DNA from 4 places in the Streptomyces sp. AN091965 genome. Region 3 is predicted to be linked to each of the others. Evidence: riboswitches for the same ligand, from Rfam matches in the RefSeq annotation. Region 3 holds a riboswitch; each other region holds the start of a gene.
The links. Region 3 has a riboswitch for cobalamin ahead of cobN (cobaltochelatase subunit CobN). Riboswitches for the same ligand answer to the same signal wherever they lie in the genome.
Positions count from the first base shown of each region.

Region 1: linked by a shared signal. The riboswitch ahead of MQV74_RS27255 (ribonucleoside-diphosphate reductase subunit alpha) and the one ahead of cobN (cobaltochelatase subunit CobN) in region 3 are both predicted to bind cobalamin.
Region 2: linked by a shared signal. The riboswitch ahead of metE (5-methyltetrahydropteroyltriglutamate--homocysteine S-methyltransferase) and the one ahead of cobN (cobaltochelatase subunit CobN) in region 3 are both predicted to bind cobalamin.
Region 4: linked by a shared signal. The riboswitch ahead of MQV74_RS36695 (CoA-acylating methylmalonate-semialdehyde dehydrogenase) and the one ahead of cobN (cobaltochelatase subunit CobN) in region 3 are both predicted to bind cobalamin.

Region 1 covers NZ_JALDMY010000001.1:6,382,509-6,386,330, forward strand. Annotated here, with positions in the region: gene MQV74_RS27255 (ribonucleoside-diphosphate reductase subunit alpha) at 1-2,041, opposite strand, end outside; adenosylcobalamin-variant (AdoCbl-variant) riboswitch at 2,188-2,286, opposite strand; gene MQV74_RS27260 (hypothetical protein) at 2,619-3,254, opposite strand; gene mctP (monocarboxylate uptake permease MctP) at 3,323-3,822, opposite strand, start outside.
Region 2 covers NZ_JALDMY010000001.1:8,931,821-8,935,642, reverse strand. Annotated here, with positions in the region: gene tsaD (tRNA (adenosine(37)-N6)-threonylcarbamoyltransferase complex transferase subunit TsaD) at 1-987, opposite strand, end outside; cobalamin riboswitch at 1,114-1,330, shown strand; gene metE (5-methyltetrahydropteroyltriglutamate--homocysteine S-methyltransferase) at 1,493-3,817, shown strand.
Region 3 covers NZ_JALDMY010000001.1:5,322,420-5,326,241, forward strand. Annotated here, with positions in the region: gene MQV74_RS22580 (precorrin-8X methylmutase) at 1-217, opposite strand, end outside; gene cobG (precorrin-3B synthase) at 214-1,710, opposite strand; cobalamin riboswitch at 1,756-1,910, shown strand; gene cobN (cobaltochelatase subunit CobN) at 1,977-3,822, shown strand, end outside.
Region 4 covers NZ_JALDMY010000001.1:8,937,942-8,941,763, reverse strand. Annotated here, with positions in the region: gene MQV74_RS36700 (acyl-CoA dehydrogenase family protein) at 1-780, opposite strand, end outside; gene MQV74_RS36695 (CoA-acylating methylmalonate-semialdehyde dehydrogenase) at 789-2,288, opposite strand; cobalamin riboswitch at 2,461-2,640, opposite strand; gene alaS (alanine--tRNA ligase) at 2,784-3,822, opposite strand, start outside.

The sequences.
Region 1 (3,822 bases), 1.1 Mb from region 3:
ACTCACGCAGCGCCTCACGGGTCTGCGCGTCCCAGACGCCGAGCTCCTTGAGGTCCTGCACCAGGTAGGAGTTCACCTGGAGGAACTCGCCGGACAGCGTCTCGCGCTTGAAGAGGTTGGAGACCTGCGGCTCGATGCACTCGTAGACGCCCGCGATGGACGCGATGGTGGCCGTCGGGGCGATGGCGAGGAGCAGCGAGTTGCGCATGCCGACCTTGCCGATGCGCGTCCGCAGGGCCTCCCAGCGCTCGGGCCAGGCCCGCTCCGTCTCGTAGTGGTCGGGGTGCAGGACGCCGCGGGCCGTGCGGGTCTTCTCCCAGGCGGGCAGCGGCCCGTGGCGCTCGGCGAGGTCCGCGGACGCCTCGTACGCGGCGAGCATGATCCGCTCGGCGATCCGCGTGGAAAGGGCCTTGGCCTCGGCCGAGTCGAAGGGCAGCCGCAGCTGGAAGAAGACGTCCTGCAGGCCCATGGCGCCGAGGCCCACCGGGCGCCACTTGGCGTTGGAGTTCCCGGCCTGCTCGGTCGGGTAGAAGTTGATGTCGACGACGCGGTCGAGGAACGTCACGGCGGTGCGGACGGTGGCGTCGAGGCGCTCCCAGTCGATGTCCCCGTCGGCCACGAAGGCACCGAGGTTCACCGAGCCGAGGTTGCACACGGCCGTCTCGCCGTCGTCCGTGACCTCCAGGATCTCCGTGCACAGGTTGGAGGAGTGCACGGTGTGGCCGGGCTCGGCGGTCTGGTTGGCGGTGCGGTTGGAGGTGTCCTTGAAGGTCATCCAGCCGTTGCCGGTCTGCGCGAGGGTGCGCATCATGCGGCCGTACAGATCGCGGGCGGGCATGGTCTTCTGCGCCAGGCCCTCGGCCTCGGCCGCGCGGTATGCCGTGTCGAACTCCTCGCCCCACAGGTCGACGAGCTCGGGCACGTCGGCGGGGGAGAACAGCGACCACTCCTGGTCGGCGGCGACCCGGCGCATGAACTCGTCCGGGATCCAGTGCGCCAGGTTCAGGTTGTGGGTGCGCCGGGCGTCCTCGCCGGTGTTGTCCCGCAGCTCCAGGAACTCCTCGATGTCGGAGTGCCAGGTCTCCAGGTAGACGGCGGCGGCGCCCTTGCGGCGGCCGCCCTGGTTCACGGCGGCGACGGAGGCGTCGAGCGTCTTCAGGAACGGCACGATGCCGTTGGAGTGGCCGTTCGTACCGCGGATCAGCGAACCGCGCGAGCGGATGCGGGAGTACGACAGGCCGATGCCGCCCGCGTGCTTCGACAGGCGCGCCACCTGGTGGTAGCGGTCGTAGATCGAGTCCAGCTCGTCGAGCGGCGAGTCGAGCAGGTAGCAGCTCGACATCTGCGGGTGACGGGTGCCGGAGTTGAAGAGCGTCGGCGACGAAGGCAGGTAGTCGAGGCGGCTCATCAGGCCGTACAGGGCGGCGACCTCGTCGAGGGCGCGCGCGGAGTCGTCCTCGGCGAGACCGGTGGCCACGCGCAGCATGAAGTGCTGCGGGGTCTCGATGACCTTGCGGGTGATCGGGTGGCGCAGCAGATAGCGGCTGTGCAGCGTGCGCAGGCCGAAGTAGCCGAAGCGGCGGTCGGCGCCGTCGGCGAGCGCGGCCTCCACGAGGCCGTCCAGACGGGTGCCGTGCAGGGCCGCGAAGTCGGCGGTGCGGTCGGCGATCAGGCCCTCGCGGTGGCCGACCGTGACGGACTCGGAGAACGACGTGACGCCCTGCGAGGCGGCTTCCTCGCGGATGCCGATCGTCAGGAGCCGGGCGGCGAGCCGGGAGTACGCGGGGTCCTCGGAGATGAGCCCGGCGGCCGCCTCGGTGGCGAGCTCCCGCAACTCCGCCTCGTCGGCCTTCGCCGAGCGGCCGCGCAGCGCGGCCGCGGCGACGCGTCCGGGGTCGGCGTCGGGAAGGTCGGCGGTGAGGTCGGTCAGGGTGCGCAGCAGGGCGGCGCCGGGCCCGTCGGTGGACGGGGCGGACTGCTCGGCGTGCTGCTGACCGGCTTCGGCCTGCGCTGACGCGGGCTCGGCGGGCGCGATGGTCACGTGGTGCTCTCCCTCGCTCGGCTCTGGGCATCGAGGCGGGCGAGGGCACACGGGCGCGACCGCGCGAGGCGGTACGTACGCCGCGTCCACCAGCCCATGTCCACGAGGCCCGGACGTCTGCACCCGGGCCGGGCGGCACGGGTGCGCTGTCGGCAGGTCCTCGGACTTTGTGGGTACGCAAATGCGCACACGTACACCGTTGCGGGACAGTTCCGGACTTCCACCGGATTCCCCTGCGGCGACAGCGAGGACGAGCATACATCTTGTGCCGGGTTTCGGTGGCGCCCCTAGATGTTGTGTCGGAGGTGACCGTTCCCTCACGGGGTGTGGTCGCTCGGGAGCACGTCGGAGCGTCAACTCGCCGGGGAGAAAGGGCAGACCGGGGGCCGGAAACCGGGCCTGGAGCGGGGTGGGGAGGGCCTGGCGCGGGGCCCGGCGCGAGGCAGGGAGGGCCCGCGCGGGGCCCGGCGCGGGCGGTGCGCCGGTGGACCGCCCGCCCGCGTTCGGCGGACCGCCAGCCCGCGTTCGGCGGACCGCCAGCCCGCGTTCGGCGGATCGGCCGCCCGCGTCCGGTGGGTCAGCCGCCCGCGCCCGGCGGGTCCTGCGGCGCGCCGTCGCCGTTCGGCGGCAGGTCCCCGCGCTCCACGGGGCGGCCCGTGTCGCCGCCGTCCGTGGGCAGGCCCTCGGGGTCGGCCGTCTCGGGCAGGGTCGCGTCGAGTTCGCGGTCGTCGGCGCGGTGGGCGGCCTCGGCGGCGGCGCGCAGCACCTCGCGGCTCACCGCGTCGCGGTCGGCGGAGAGCTGGACGCGCAGCCCGTTCTCCGTGCGGACGTACTCGTGCCGGGAGCCCGTCAGGCGGTACCAGCCCTTGCCGTCCTTCTCGCAGCGCGTGGCGACGGGCCGGACCGTGCGGCAGTTCCCGTCGGTGACGGTGCCCCGGTCGACGGAGAGTGTGAGCTGTGCGCCGCCCTCGTCCCGTACGTAGGTGGACTGGAAGCCGTAGTCGCCGATCACGCCCACCGACTGCCGGGCCAGCTCGAAGCCGTCGGCCTCCGTCACGTAGACGTGTTCCACGACGGTCTGCGCCGCCTCGGCGCGGGCCTTCAGCTCGGCGCGGTCCGGCGGTGCCGCGCTGTCGAGGCTGTCCGAGCCGCAGCCGGTGAGGGCGAGCGGCGCGAGGAGCAGGGCCGGGAGGAGGCGGCGGGAACGTCTCATGCGCACATCCTTTCGCATGCGTCCGCCGCCGCGCCCCGCCCGGCCCTGTCGCTCCGTACCGCCACGGCTCAGTGGCCCGCCCCCACCTTGGGCAGCTCGACGGCCACGCCCCGGTCACCGGCGTCCGCCGTGTAGTCCTCGGGGGAGGTCTCGTCGACGCCCTCGGGGGCCTTGAACGCCTTCAGGGCGAAGGTGAGGACGACCGTCACGACCACGTTCAGGACGAACGCCGTCAGACCGATGTAGCCGATCTCGCCGATGCCAGGGATCTCCTTGGAGGACCCGCCGAAGTGCTTCTGCGTGGGCGAGGCGACGCCGTAGGCGGCCACCGTGCCGTAGATCATGCCGACCGCCCAGCCGGCGAGCAGCGCCCACCGGTGGAACCACCGCGTGAACAGGCCGCCGACGAGCGCGGGCATGGTCTGCAGGATCCAGATGCCGCCCAGGAGCTGGAAGTTGATGGCGACGGTCTTGTCCATGGTGAGCACGAAGGCGAGGGCGCCCACCTTCACCAGGAGCGAGACCAGCTTGGAGACCTTGGTCTCCTGCTCGGGCGTCGCGTCGGGCT
Region 2 (3,822 bases), 3.6 Mb from region 3:
GAGGGGCGCGGGCTCGGCGCCCGCGCGCACCAGGAGGTCGCCCACGGCGGCGATCATCGCGCCGTTGTCGGTGCACAGGCCCAGCGGCGGGACGCGCAGGGTGATCCCCGCGGCCCGGCAGCGCTCCTCGGCGAGGGCCCGCACCCGGGAGTTGGCGGCGACGCCGCCGACGACCACGAGGGTGCCCACGCCGTGCGCGGTACAGGCGGCGACCGCCTTGCGGGTCAGGACGTCGGCGACGGCCTCCTGGAGCGCGGCGGCCCCGTCGGCGACCGGCAGTTCGCCGCCCCGGTGGCTCTCGGCCCAGCGGGCCGCGGCGGTCTTCAGACCGGAGAACGAGAAGGCGTACGGGTCGTCGCGCGGCCCGGTCAGCGGGCGCGGGAAGGCGACGGCGTCCGGCGAGCCCTCGCGGGCCGCGCGGTCGACGGCCGGACCGCCCGGGTAGGGCAGGCCGAAGACCCGGGCCACCTTGTCGAAGCACTCCCCCGCCGCGTCGTCCAGGGTGTCGCCGAGGTGGGTGATGGGGTCCCGGGCCAGGTCGCGCACGAGCAGCAGCGAGGTGTGGCCGCCGGAGACGATGAGGACCACGCACGGGTCGGGCAGCGGCCCGTGTTCCAGGGTGTCGGCGGCGACGTGCCCGGCCAGGTGGTGCACGCCGTACAGCGGGACGCCGAGCGCGTACGCGAGGCCCTTCGCCCCGGCGAGGCCGACCTGGAGGGCGCCGGAGAGCCCGGGACCGGTCGTCACGGCCACGGCGCCGATGTCGCCGAGCCGCAGCCCCGCCCGGTCGAGGGCGCGGCGGACCACCGGGTTCAGCGCGTGCACGTGGGCGCGGGCGGCGATCTCGGGGACGACGCCGCCGAAGCGGGCGTGCTCGTCCATGCTGGACGCGACGGCGTGCCCGAGCAGCCGCCCGCCCTGCACGAGACCTGCCCCGGTCTCGTCGCACGAAGACTCGATCCCCAGAACGATCCGAGGAGGTGCCATGCGTGTACTCCCGCTTCTTCCACGTGCCGACCGGCCCGGCTACTGCACCTCCATAGTAATTGCAATCAATGTGCAATAAGCCGCGCCCGCTGCCTTCCCCCCTCCCCTGGACAGGGGTTCATCACATACGCTTGCGGCGCGACTGGTTCGTCCTGCCCGCCAGGCAGTGGCGTCGTAAGAGGGAACCCGGTGGGAATCCGGGACTGCCCCGCAGCGGTGAGTGGGAACGACCGCCGTCATACGCACTGGGTCCGGCACGGACCCGGGAAGCGACGGCCAGTAGGTGACCTCCTCGGAGGTCTCGCCCGCGAGTCCGAAGACCTGCCCGTTGCCCGTGCGCGCCCCGGCGTGCGCGGCTCACCGGTGACCTCGTGGGCGGGTCGGCGTACACATCGGGCACAGGCGCGCGGCCATCGACGGCCGCGGCCGGTCGGCCGGTCTGTTCCTCCTTCGCGCTCCCGATCGTCCCGGGACCCACACGACATTGCTCGCGAAGGAGAGTTCTGTGACAGACAAGTCCGCAGCCGCGGCGGCACGGGCCACCGTGTACGGCTACCCCCGTCAGGGCGCAGACCGGGAGTTGAAGAAGGCCGTCGAGGGCTACTGGAAGGGCCGCGTCGGCGCCGAGGGCCTGCGGGAGACGGCGGCCCTGCTGCGCCGCACGAACTGGGAGCAGCTCGCGGACGCCGGTGTCCACGAGGTCCCGACCGGCGACTTCTCGTACTACGACCACGTCCTGGACACCAGCGTGATGGTCGGGGCGATCCCGGCCCGGCACCGCGCCGCCGTCGCGGCGGACCCGCTGGACGGCTACTTCGCGATGGCCCGGGGCACCGCGGAGGTGGCGCCCCTGGAAATGACCAAGTGGTTCGACACCAACTACCACTACCTGGTGCCGGAGCTGGGCCCGGACACGGTCTTCGCGGCGGACGCGACGAAGCAGGTCGCCGAGGTGAGGGAGGCGCTCGCGCTCGGCCTAGCCGCACGCCCCGTGCTCGTCGGCCCGGTCACCTATCTGCTGCTCGCCAAGCCCGCGCCGGACGTCGACCCGGGCTTCGAACCGCTGACCCTCCTGGACCGGCTGCTTCCGGTGTACGCGGAGGTCCTCGCCGACCTGCGGGCGGCGGGCGCCGCCTGGGTGCAGCTGGACGAGCCCGCGCTCGTGCAGGACCGCACGCCCGCCGACCTGAACGCGGCGGCCCGCGCCTACCGCGACCTGGGCGCGCTCGACGACCGCCCGAAGCTGCTCGTCGCCTCCTACTTCGACCGGCTCGGCGAGGCGCTCCCGGTGCTCGCCAAGGCGCCCGTCGACGGACTGGCCGTGGACTTCACGGGGCCCGCCGCCGCCAACCTCGGCGACCTCGCGCGGGCGGGCGGCCTGCCCGGCAAGCGCCTGGTCGCGGGTGTCGTCGACGGGCGCAACATCTGGATCAACAACCTGGAGAAGTCCCTCAGCACCCTCGGCACCCTGCTCGGGCTGGCCGACCGCGTGGACGTCGCCGCCTCCTGCTCCCTGCTGCACGTGCCGCTGGACGCCGCCGTCGAGCGCGACATCGACCCGCAGGTCGCCCGCTGGCTCGCCTTCGCCCGGCAGAAGACGACCGAGCTGGTCACCCTGGCCCGAGGGCTGTCCCAGGGCCCGGACACCATCGCCGCCGAACTCGCCGCGAACCGCGCCGACCTGGCCTCGCGCGCGGGCTCCGCGCTCACCCACGACCCGGCGGTGCGTGCCCGCGCCGCCGCCGCGACCCCCGCCGACGCCCGGCGCGCGCAGCCTTACCCCGAGCGGGCCGCCGCGCAGCGCGCGAGCCTGGGCCTGCCGCTGCTCCCGACGACCACCATCGGCTCGTTCCCGCAGACCACCGAGTTGCGGGCGGCCCGCGCCGACCTGCGCGCGGGCCGGATCGACGCGGCCACGTACGAGGAGCGCATCGAGTCCGAGATCCAGGCGGTGCTCTCCTTCCAGGAGAAGGCGGGCATCGACGTCCTGGTGCACGGCGAGCCCGAGCGCAACGACATGGTCCAGTACTTCGCCGAGCAGCTCACCGGCTATCTGGCGACCCGGCACGGCTGGGTCCAGTCGTACGGCACGCGCTATGTGCGGCCGCCGGTGCTCGCCGGTGACATCTCGCGCCCGGAGCCGATGACGGTGCGCTGGACCTCGTACGCGAACGCGCTCACCGACCGGCCGGTCAAGGGCATGCTGACCGGCCCGGTGACGATGCTCGCGTGGTCGTTCGTCCGCGACGACCAGCCGCTCGGCGACACCGCGCGCCAGGTGGCGCTCGCCCTGCGCGACGAGGTGAACGACCTGGAGGCGGCGGGCACGTCGGTGATCCAGGTCGACGAGCCCGCGCTGCGCGAGACGCTGCCGCTGCGCGCCGCGGACCGGGCCGCGTACCTGGAGTGGGCGACGGAGTCCTTCCGGCTCACCACGAGCGGCGTACGGCCCGAGACGCAGATCCACACCCACATGTGCTACGCGGAGTTCGGCGACGTCCTCCGGGCCATCGACGACCTCGACGCGGACGTCATCAGTCTGGAGGCGGCCCGCTCGCACATGCAGGTCGCGGACGAGCTGGCCGCCGCGGGCTATCCGCGCGAGGTGGGTCCCGGCGTGTACGACATCCACTCGCCGCGGGTGCCGGGCACCGACGAGGCGGCCGCCCTGCTGCGCAAGGGACTTGAGGCCATCCCGGCCGGGCGGCTCTGGGTCAATCCGGACTGCGGCCTGAAGACGCGCGGCTGGCCGGAGACCCGGGCGTCCCTGGAGAACCTGGTCGCCGCCGCGCGGCAGGTCCGAGCGGAGCTGACGGCGCGGGAGTCCTGACGCGG
Region 3 (3,822 bases):
GGGCCACCACGCCGGTCGTGTGCGCGAGGTCCCGTACGAGGTCGACCATGCCGCAGGCGTGGATCATCCGGACCGCGACCTGGCTGACGTCGGCGGGCAGGGCCGCGAGGTCGGCCTCCGCGCGGATGGTGGCGAAGGACTGGCGGTAGATGGCCGCGCCGTCCTTCTCGTAGTCGTACGTGGTCACGGTCTTGTTCTCGCTGCTCTCGGTCGTCATGCGGAGGGAAACGCCGCCAGGGCGGTGGCGAGGTGGGTGGGGTCGGCGATGGAGGTGCCGGGTGCTTCTCGTCCGCCGCGCACGGCGGAGAGGTCGTAGCCGCCGCCCGGCGCGGCGACCACGTCGACGCGGTCGCCGCGCGGGTGTCCGCAGCGGCGCTCGCACCCGGACCAGTACAGCGGCAGTCCGGACCGCCCGGCGGCGGCGAGGGCGCTCGCCGCGTCCGCCCGTACGTCGGCACGGGACTTGGCACAGCCGGGTCGGCCCACGCAGGCGCCGACCCGGAGCCAGAGCGAGCCGGGCCCGGTGACGAGACCGGCGGCGGAGAGCCGGGCGAGCGTGGCCTCCGCGGCGGCGGGGCCGAGCCCCGGCGCGGGCACGACGGCGCCGCGCCAGGGGGTCAGGCGCAGCTCGCCCGGCCCCGCGGCGGCGGCGACGTGCGTCAACTCCCGCCACTGGAGGCCGGAGAAGCGGCCCAGGGGAACGTGGACGGACAGGGCGGAGCCGATGACTCCGGGGGGCGGGCCCCCGGTGTCCCGGGGCGAGCGCGGGCCGTGGCCGACGCCCTCGGTGGGGGCGGTGCCCTCGGGTGCGCGCAGGTCGTGGCCGACGCCCTCGGTGGGGACGGTGCCCTCGGGTGCGCGCAGGTCGTGGCCGACGCCCCCGGCGGGGGCGGTGCCCTCGGGTGCGCGCAGGTCGTGGCCGACGCCCCCGGTGGGGACGGTGCCCCCGGGCGTGCACGGCTCGTGGCCGACGCCCCCGGCGGTGAGGCGGCGCCGCACGTCGTCCGCCAACGTGCCGGGCGCGAGCGGCAGTTCGGTGATGCGCCAGGCCTTGGTCCCGCTCTCCCGGACGCGGTGCAGAAACGCTTCCGCCGCCACGAGGGCCGCACGGGGCGCGTCCGCCGCGGCCACCGAGAGGACCGGGTGCGGCGTACCGAGACCGAGCAGGGCCCGGCCGCCCGCGGCCGCCCGTACGGTCACGTCCGCGTCCAGCCCGGCCACGTCCCCGCGCCCGTCGTCGAGCGCGAACAGGAACCGGCCCGAAAGGCCTCGCGCCGCCTCGCTCGCGCACAGCGCCGCGTCGAGGGCCGTGAGCCAGGGCTGCACGTCGCCCGCGCCCCGGCCGTCGAGGCCGGACAGCGGCGAGGCCACGACGTTGCGCACCCGCTCGTGACCGGGCGAGGGCAGCAGGCCCGCGGCGCCGAGCAGCGCGGCGAGGGCCGCGCCGCAGCCGTCCGCGAGGCCCCGCAGCTGGACGTTGCCGCGCGAGGTCAGATGGAGGTCGCCGTCGCCCAGGTCCCGGGCGGCCGTGGCGAGCGCCTCGGCCTGGCGCACGGTCAGGACGCCGCCGGGCAGCCGGACGCGCGCCAGGGCCCCGTCGTCCGCCGCGTGCAGCCTGAGGCTTCCGGGGCAGGCGTCGCCGCGGTCCCGTGGGGCCGCTGTGGCCTGCGGGGACGGGCGGAGGGGAGCCGTGGACATGGCGGCGAGCATACCGACCATCACACTGCGGAAGCGCCCTGCCTCAATCGCCCGACGCTTACTATGCTCAGCAGTGGATCACCCGATCCACCATCGCCATGACGGCGACAGGGGAGGAAGCCCGGTGCGATTCCGGCGCGGTCCCGCCACTGTGAGCCCGGCCCCGTGAGGGGGCGGGCGAGCCAGGAACTCCCTTCTCCGCACGCCCGGCTCCGGCCGGGCAGGAGAGACCCACTCACCACCCGGGGCGCGGACACCCCGAGGAAGGCCGACGCCGCATGCAGCACACGACCGGGCCCCGCATCCTGCTCCTGTCGACGTCCGACACCGACCTCCTCAGCGCCCGCGCGGCCACGGGCCCGGTGACCTACCGGTTCGCCAACCCGTCCCGCCTCCCGCTGGACGACCTGCCCGGCCTGCTCGACGGCGCCGACCTCGTCGTCGTACGCCTCCTCGGCGGCATCCGCGCCTGGCAGGAGGGCCTCGACCTGCTGCTCGCCGACGGCCGTCCCGTCGTGGTCCTCAGCGGGGAACAGGCGCCCGACGCCCAGCTGATGGCCGCCTCCACGGTCCCCGTCGGCATCGCCGCGGAGGCGCACGCCTACCTCGCGCACGGCGGCCCCGCCAACCTGGAGCAGCTCGCCCGCTTCCTCAGCGACACCGTCCTGCTCACTGGCCACGGCTTCGATTCGCCCGCGCCCGCGCCGACCTGGGGACCCCTGGAGCGCCCGGCCCCGGCGGGCGAGGGCCCGACGGTCGCCGTGCTCTACTACCGCGCCCACCACATGAGCGGCAACACCGCCTTCGTGCACGCCCTGTGCGACGCCGTCGAGACGGCGGGCGCCCGGCCGCTGCCGCTGTACGTGGCCTCGCTGCGCGCCCCCGAGCCCGAGCTGATCGACGCGCTGCGGGCCGCCGACGCCATCGTCACCACCGTCCTCGCGGCGGGCGGCACCAAGCCCGCCGAGGCCTCCGCGGGCGGCGACGACGAGTCCTGGGACGCGGGCGCGCTCACCGCGCTCGACGTGCCGATCCTCCAGGCCCTGTGCCTGACCGGCTCGCGCGCCGCCTGGGAGGAGAACGACGAGGGCGTCTCGCCCCTGGACGCCGCCAGCCAGATCGCGGTGCCGGAGTTCGACGGCCGGCTGATCACGGTGCCGTTCTCCTTCAAGGAGATCGACGCGGACGGCCTCCCGGCGTACGTCGCCGACCCCGAGCGGGCCGCCCGCGTCGCCGGGATCGCCGTGCGCCACGCGCGCCTCAAGCACATCCCGGCCGCCGACAAGCGGATCGCCCTCGTCCTGTCCGCGTACCCGACGAAGCACTCCCGGATCGGCAACGCGGTCGGTCTGGACACGCCCGCGAGCGCCGTGGAGCTGCTGCGCCGACTGCGCGCCGAGGGCTACGACTTCGGCGACGCCGAGATTCCGGGCCTGGTCTCCGGCGACGGGGACGAGCTGATCCGCGCCCTGATCGAGGCGGGCGGCCACGACCAGGACTGGCTCACCGAGGAGCAGCTGGCGAAGAACCCGGTCCGCATCCCGGCCGCCGACTACCGGCGCTGGTACGCCACGCTCCCCGAGGAGCTGCGCTCGGCCGTCGAGGAGCACTGGGGCCCGGCGCCCGGCGAGATGTTCCTGGACCGCAGCCGGGTGGGCAGGGGCGGCGACCCGGACGGCGACATCGTCCTGGCCGCGCTCCGGTTCGAGAACCTGCTGATCCTCATCCAGCCGCCGCGTGGCTTCGGCGAGAACCCCATCGCGATCTACCACGACCCGGACCTGCCGCCCTCGCACCACTACCTGGCGGCGTACCGCTGGATCGCGGCGGCCGCCGCCGACGGCGGCTTCGGCGCCGACGCGATGATCCACCTCGGCAAGCACGGCAACCTGGAGTGGCTGCCCGGCAAGAACGCGGGCCTGTCCGCCGCCTGCGCCCCCGACGCGGCCCTCGGCGACATCCCGCTCGTCTACCCGTTCCTGGTCAACGACCCGGGCGAGGGCACCCAGGCCAAGCGCCGCGTGCACGCCACCCTCATCGACCACCTCGTCCCGCCGATGGCGCGCGCCGACTCCTACGGCGACATCGCGCGCCTGGAGCAGCTCCTCGACGAGTACGCGCAGA
Region 4 (3,822 bases), 3.6 Mb from region 3:
GAGGGCGCTGCGGGCGCCGCCGAGGGAGCAGGCGGCGATGCCGAGGCGGCCGCCGTTCAGGGCGTTCATGGCGATGCGGAAGCCGTTGCCCTCGCCGCCGAGCAGCCGGTCGGCGGGGACGCGCACACCGTCGAGGACGACCTGCCGGGTGGGCTGCGCGTTCCAGCCCATCTTCTTCTCGTTCGCGCCGAAGGACAGGCCGGGGTCGTCGCGTTCGACGACGAACGCGGACACGCCGTCGGGTCCGCCGCCTCCGGTGCGGGCCATCACCACGTACACGTGCGCGGCACCCGCGCCGGAGATGAACTGCTTGACGCCGGTGAGGACGTACGCGTCGCCGTCGCGCTCGGCGCGGGTGCTCAGCGCGGCGGCGTCCGAACCGGCCCCCGGCTCGGTGAGGCAGTAGCTGCCGAGCCGGTCCATGGAGGTCAGCGGCCCCAGCCAGCGGGCGCGCTGGGCGCGGTCGCCGTAGTGGTCGAGCATCCAGGCGACCATGTTGTGGATGGACAGATAGCCCGCGACGGAGGGGCAGCCGGAGGCCAGGGCCTCGAAGACGAGGACGCCGTCGGACCGGGTCAGGCCGGAGCCGCCCGCGGCCTCGTCGACGTAGACGCCGCCGAGCCCGAGGTCCGCGGCCTTGCGCAGCACGTCGACCGGGAAGTGCTTGTCCTGGTCCCAGGCGAGGGCGTGCGGGGCGAGGTGTTCCTCGGCGAAGTCGAGGGTGGTCTCGACGAGGGCGAGCTGGTCCGCGCCGAGCAGGGTGGTGGTCGTGGCGGTCATCGGGGCGCTCACGCCATCGTCGGGATCGTGAAGCTCGCGCCTTCCTTCGCCCCGGAGGGCCAGCGCGAGGTGACGGTCTTGGTGCGGGTGTAGAAGCGGATGGCGTCGGGGCCGTGCTGGTTGAGGTCGCCGAACCCGGAGCGCTTCCAGCCGCCGAAGGTGTGGTAGGCGACGGGGACCGGGATGGGGACGTTGACGCCGACCATGCCGGTGTCCACGCGCCGGGTGAAGTCGCGGGCGGTGTCGCCGTCGCGGGTGAAGAGGGCGACACCGTTGCCGTAGGGGTGTTCGGTGGGCAGCCGCAGTGCCTCTTCGTAGTCGGCGGCCCGTACGACGGACAGGACCGGGCCGAAGATCTCCTCCTGGTAGATCCGCATGTCCGGGGTGACGCGGTCGAAGAGCGAGGCGCCCGCGAAGAAGCCGCGCTCGTGCCCTGCCAGGGTGAAGGCACGCCCGTCGACGACGAGTTCGGCGCCCTCCTCGACGCCGAGGTCGACGTAGGAGCGGACGCGGTCGACGGCGTCGGGGCCGACCAGCGGCCCGAAGTCGGCCTCGGGGTCGTCGGAGCGGCCGATGCGCAGCGAACCGACGCGCTCCTTGAGGCGGGCCACCAGGGCGTCGGCGGTGGCCTCGCCGACCGGGACGGCCACGGAGATCGCCATGCAGCGCTCGCCCGCGGAGCCGTAGCCCGCGCCGATCAGCGCGTCGACGGCCTGGTCGAGGTCGGCGTCCGGCATCACGATCATGTGGTTCTTGGCGCCGCCGAAGCACTGGGCGCGCTTGCCGTGGGCGGCCGCGGTGGCGTACACGTGCGCGGCGACGGGCGTGGACCCGACGAAGCCCAGCGCCTTGACGCGCGGGTCCGCAAGGAGCGTGTCGACGGACTCCTTGCCGCCGTTGACGACGTTCAGGACGCCCGGCGGCAGGCCCGCTTCGAGGAACAGCTCGGCCAGGCGCAGCGGGACGGACGGGGCGCGCTCGGACGGCTTGAGGACGAAGGCGTTGCCGCAGGCGAGCGCGGGCGCGGCCTTCCACAGCGGGATCATCGCGGGGAAGTTGAAGGGCGTGATCCCGGCGACGACGCCGAGGGGGCGGCGCAGCGAGTGCACGTCGATGCCGGTTCCGGCGTTGTCGGTGAACTCGCCCTTGAGCAGGTGCGGGACGCCCGCGGCGAACTCCACGACCTCCAGGCCGCGCTGGAGGTCGCCGTGCGCGTCGGCGACGGTCTTGCCGTGCTCGGACGACAGCAGGCGGGCGAGGGCGTCGCGTTCGTCCTCGACGAGCTGGAGGAACCGCAGCAGGACGCGGGCGCGGCGCTGCGGGTTCCACTCGCCCCAGGCGGGCTGCGCCTCGGCGGCGTTCGCGATCGCCGCCTCGGTGTCCGCGCGGTGTGCGAGCGGTACGCGTGCCTGGACGTCACCGGTGTTGGGGTCGTACACGTCGGCGTGCGTTCCCGAGGTTCCCGGGGTGTGCTCGCCGCCGATGAAATGGGTCAGTTCACGGACCATGGGGGCCTGCTCTCTCGTCAGGTGTGGTCCGGGGATGGCAGGGCTGGGCCGCGTACCGTCGCAGGGCACGCCGAACAGCCGTCAGGCAGCGGGGATCACCGCTCGCAGGTCCGGATCTCCGGGGTCGTGGGTGCGCACCGGGGCCATGCGTGTCTGCTCCATCCTCGTGGACAACACGGAACACCCCGCGGCCGGTATCCTGACTCCCGGATCAGCGCGCGCTCCCCGCCTTCCCGACGGGCTTCCCCGTCAGTGACGTTCGGGCCTTCGTGGGAACGCGCTCCCCGGTCACAGTGGCGGGACCGTGCCGGATTCACACCGGCTTCCCTGCACCGCGGGCCTTGGTCACGACCATATACTTGGACGTCCTACTAAGTCCACGGAGACCGACCCCTACGACACCCCTGGTGCCCCCCGGAGGGGCCCGGGGAACAGCGCGACCAGCCACGCGGGGCCGTGGGCGAACGACGGCCGTCGTGGCTGGTCGCGCGGCGCTCAGGCGCCTAGTTCCTCGCGTACGACGCCGGAGAGCCCGGCCACGGCCGCCGCGAGCGCGTCCCGGTCCGCCCCGCCGCCCTGCGCGACCTCGTCCGAGCCACCGCCGCGACCGCCGAGCAGCCGCTTGACCAGGGCGGACGCCGAGAGGCCCGCGTCTTGCGCCGCCTGATTCACGGCCACGGCGAGGACCGGCTTGTCGCCGGACAGGGTCACGGCGGCCACGCCCGGCCGCTCGGGGCGCAGCCGTCCGCGCACTTCGAGGGCCAGGGCCCGCGCGGCGCCCGCGTGGCCCTCCGCCGTCGCGGTGGCCACGTACGCGCCGCCCACCTCGACGGCCCGCCCGGCGAGTTCGGCGGCGCGGGCGGCACGGGCCGCCTGCCGCAGGCGCTCGTTCTCCCGGTCGGCGGCCTTGAGCCGGTCGAGCAACGCGGCGACGCGGTCGGGGAGTTCGGCGCGCGGTGCCTGCAGCCGCTCGGCGATGCCGGCGACGAGGTCGCGCTCGCGCGCGAGGTAGCCGAAGCCCTCGATGCCGACCGCGGCCTCCAGGCGCCGCATGCCCGCGCCCACCGACGACTCGGCGGTCAGCGCGATGACGCCGATCTGCGCGGCGTGCTCGACGTGGGTGCCGCCGCACAGCTCGCGCGACCAGGCGCCGCCGATCTCGACCACCCGCACCCGCTCGCCGTACGTCTCGTCGAACAGCGCGAGCGCGCCGAGCTCCTTGGCCTCGGGCAGCGTCATCCAGCGCACGCCGACGGGCAGGTCGCGGCGGAGCGCGCGGTTGGCGGCCTCCTCGACCTCGCTGCGAACGGTGGCGGAGAGGGCGCCGCGCCAGGGGAAGTCGAGGCGCAGCTGGCCCGGGCGGTTGTAGGAGCCGGACTGCAGGGCGGTCGGGCCGAGGATCTCGCGCAGGGCGGCGTGCAGCACGTGGGTGCCCGAGTGGGCCTGGCGCGCGCCGAGGCGCCACTCGGGGTCGACGGCGGCGTGCACGGCGTCGCCGACGGCCACCTCCCCCGCGGTGACGCGGAGCTGATGG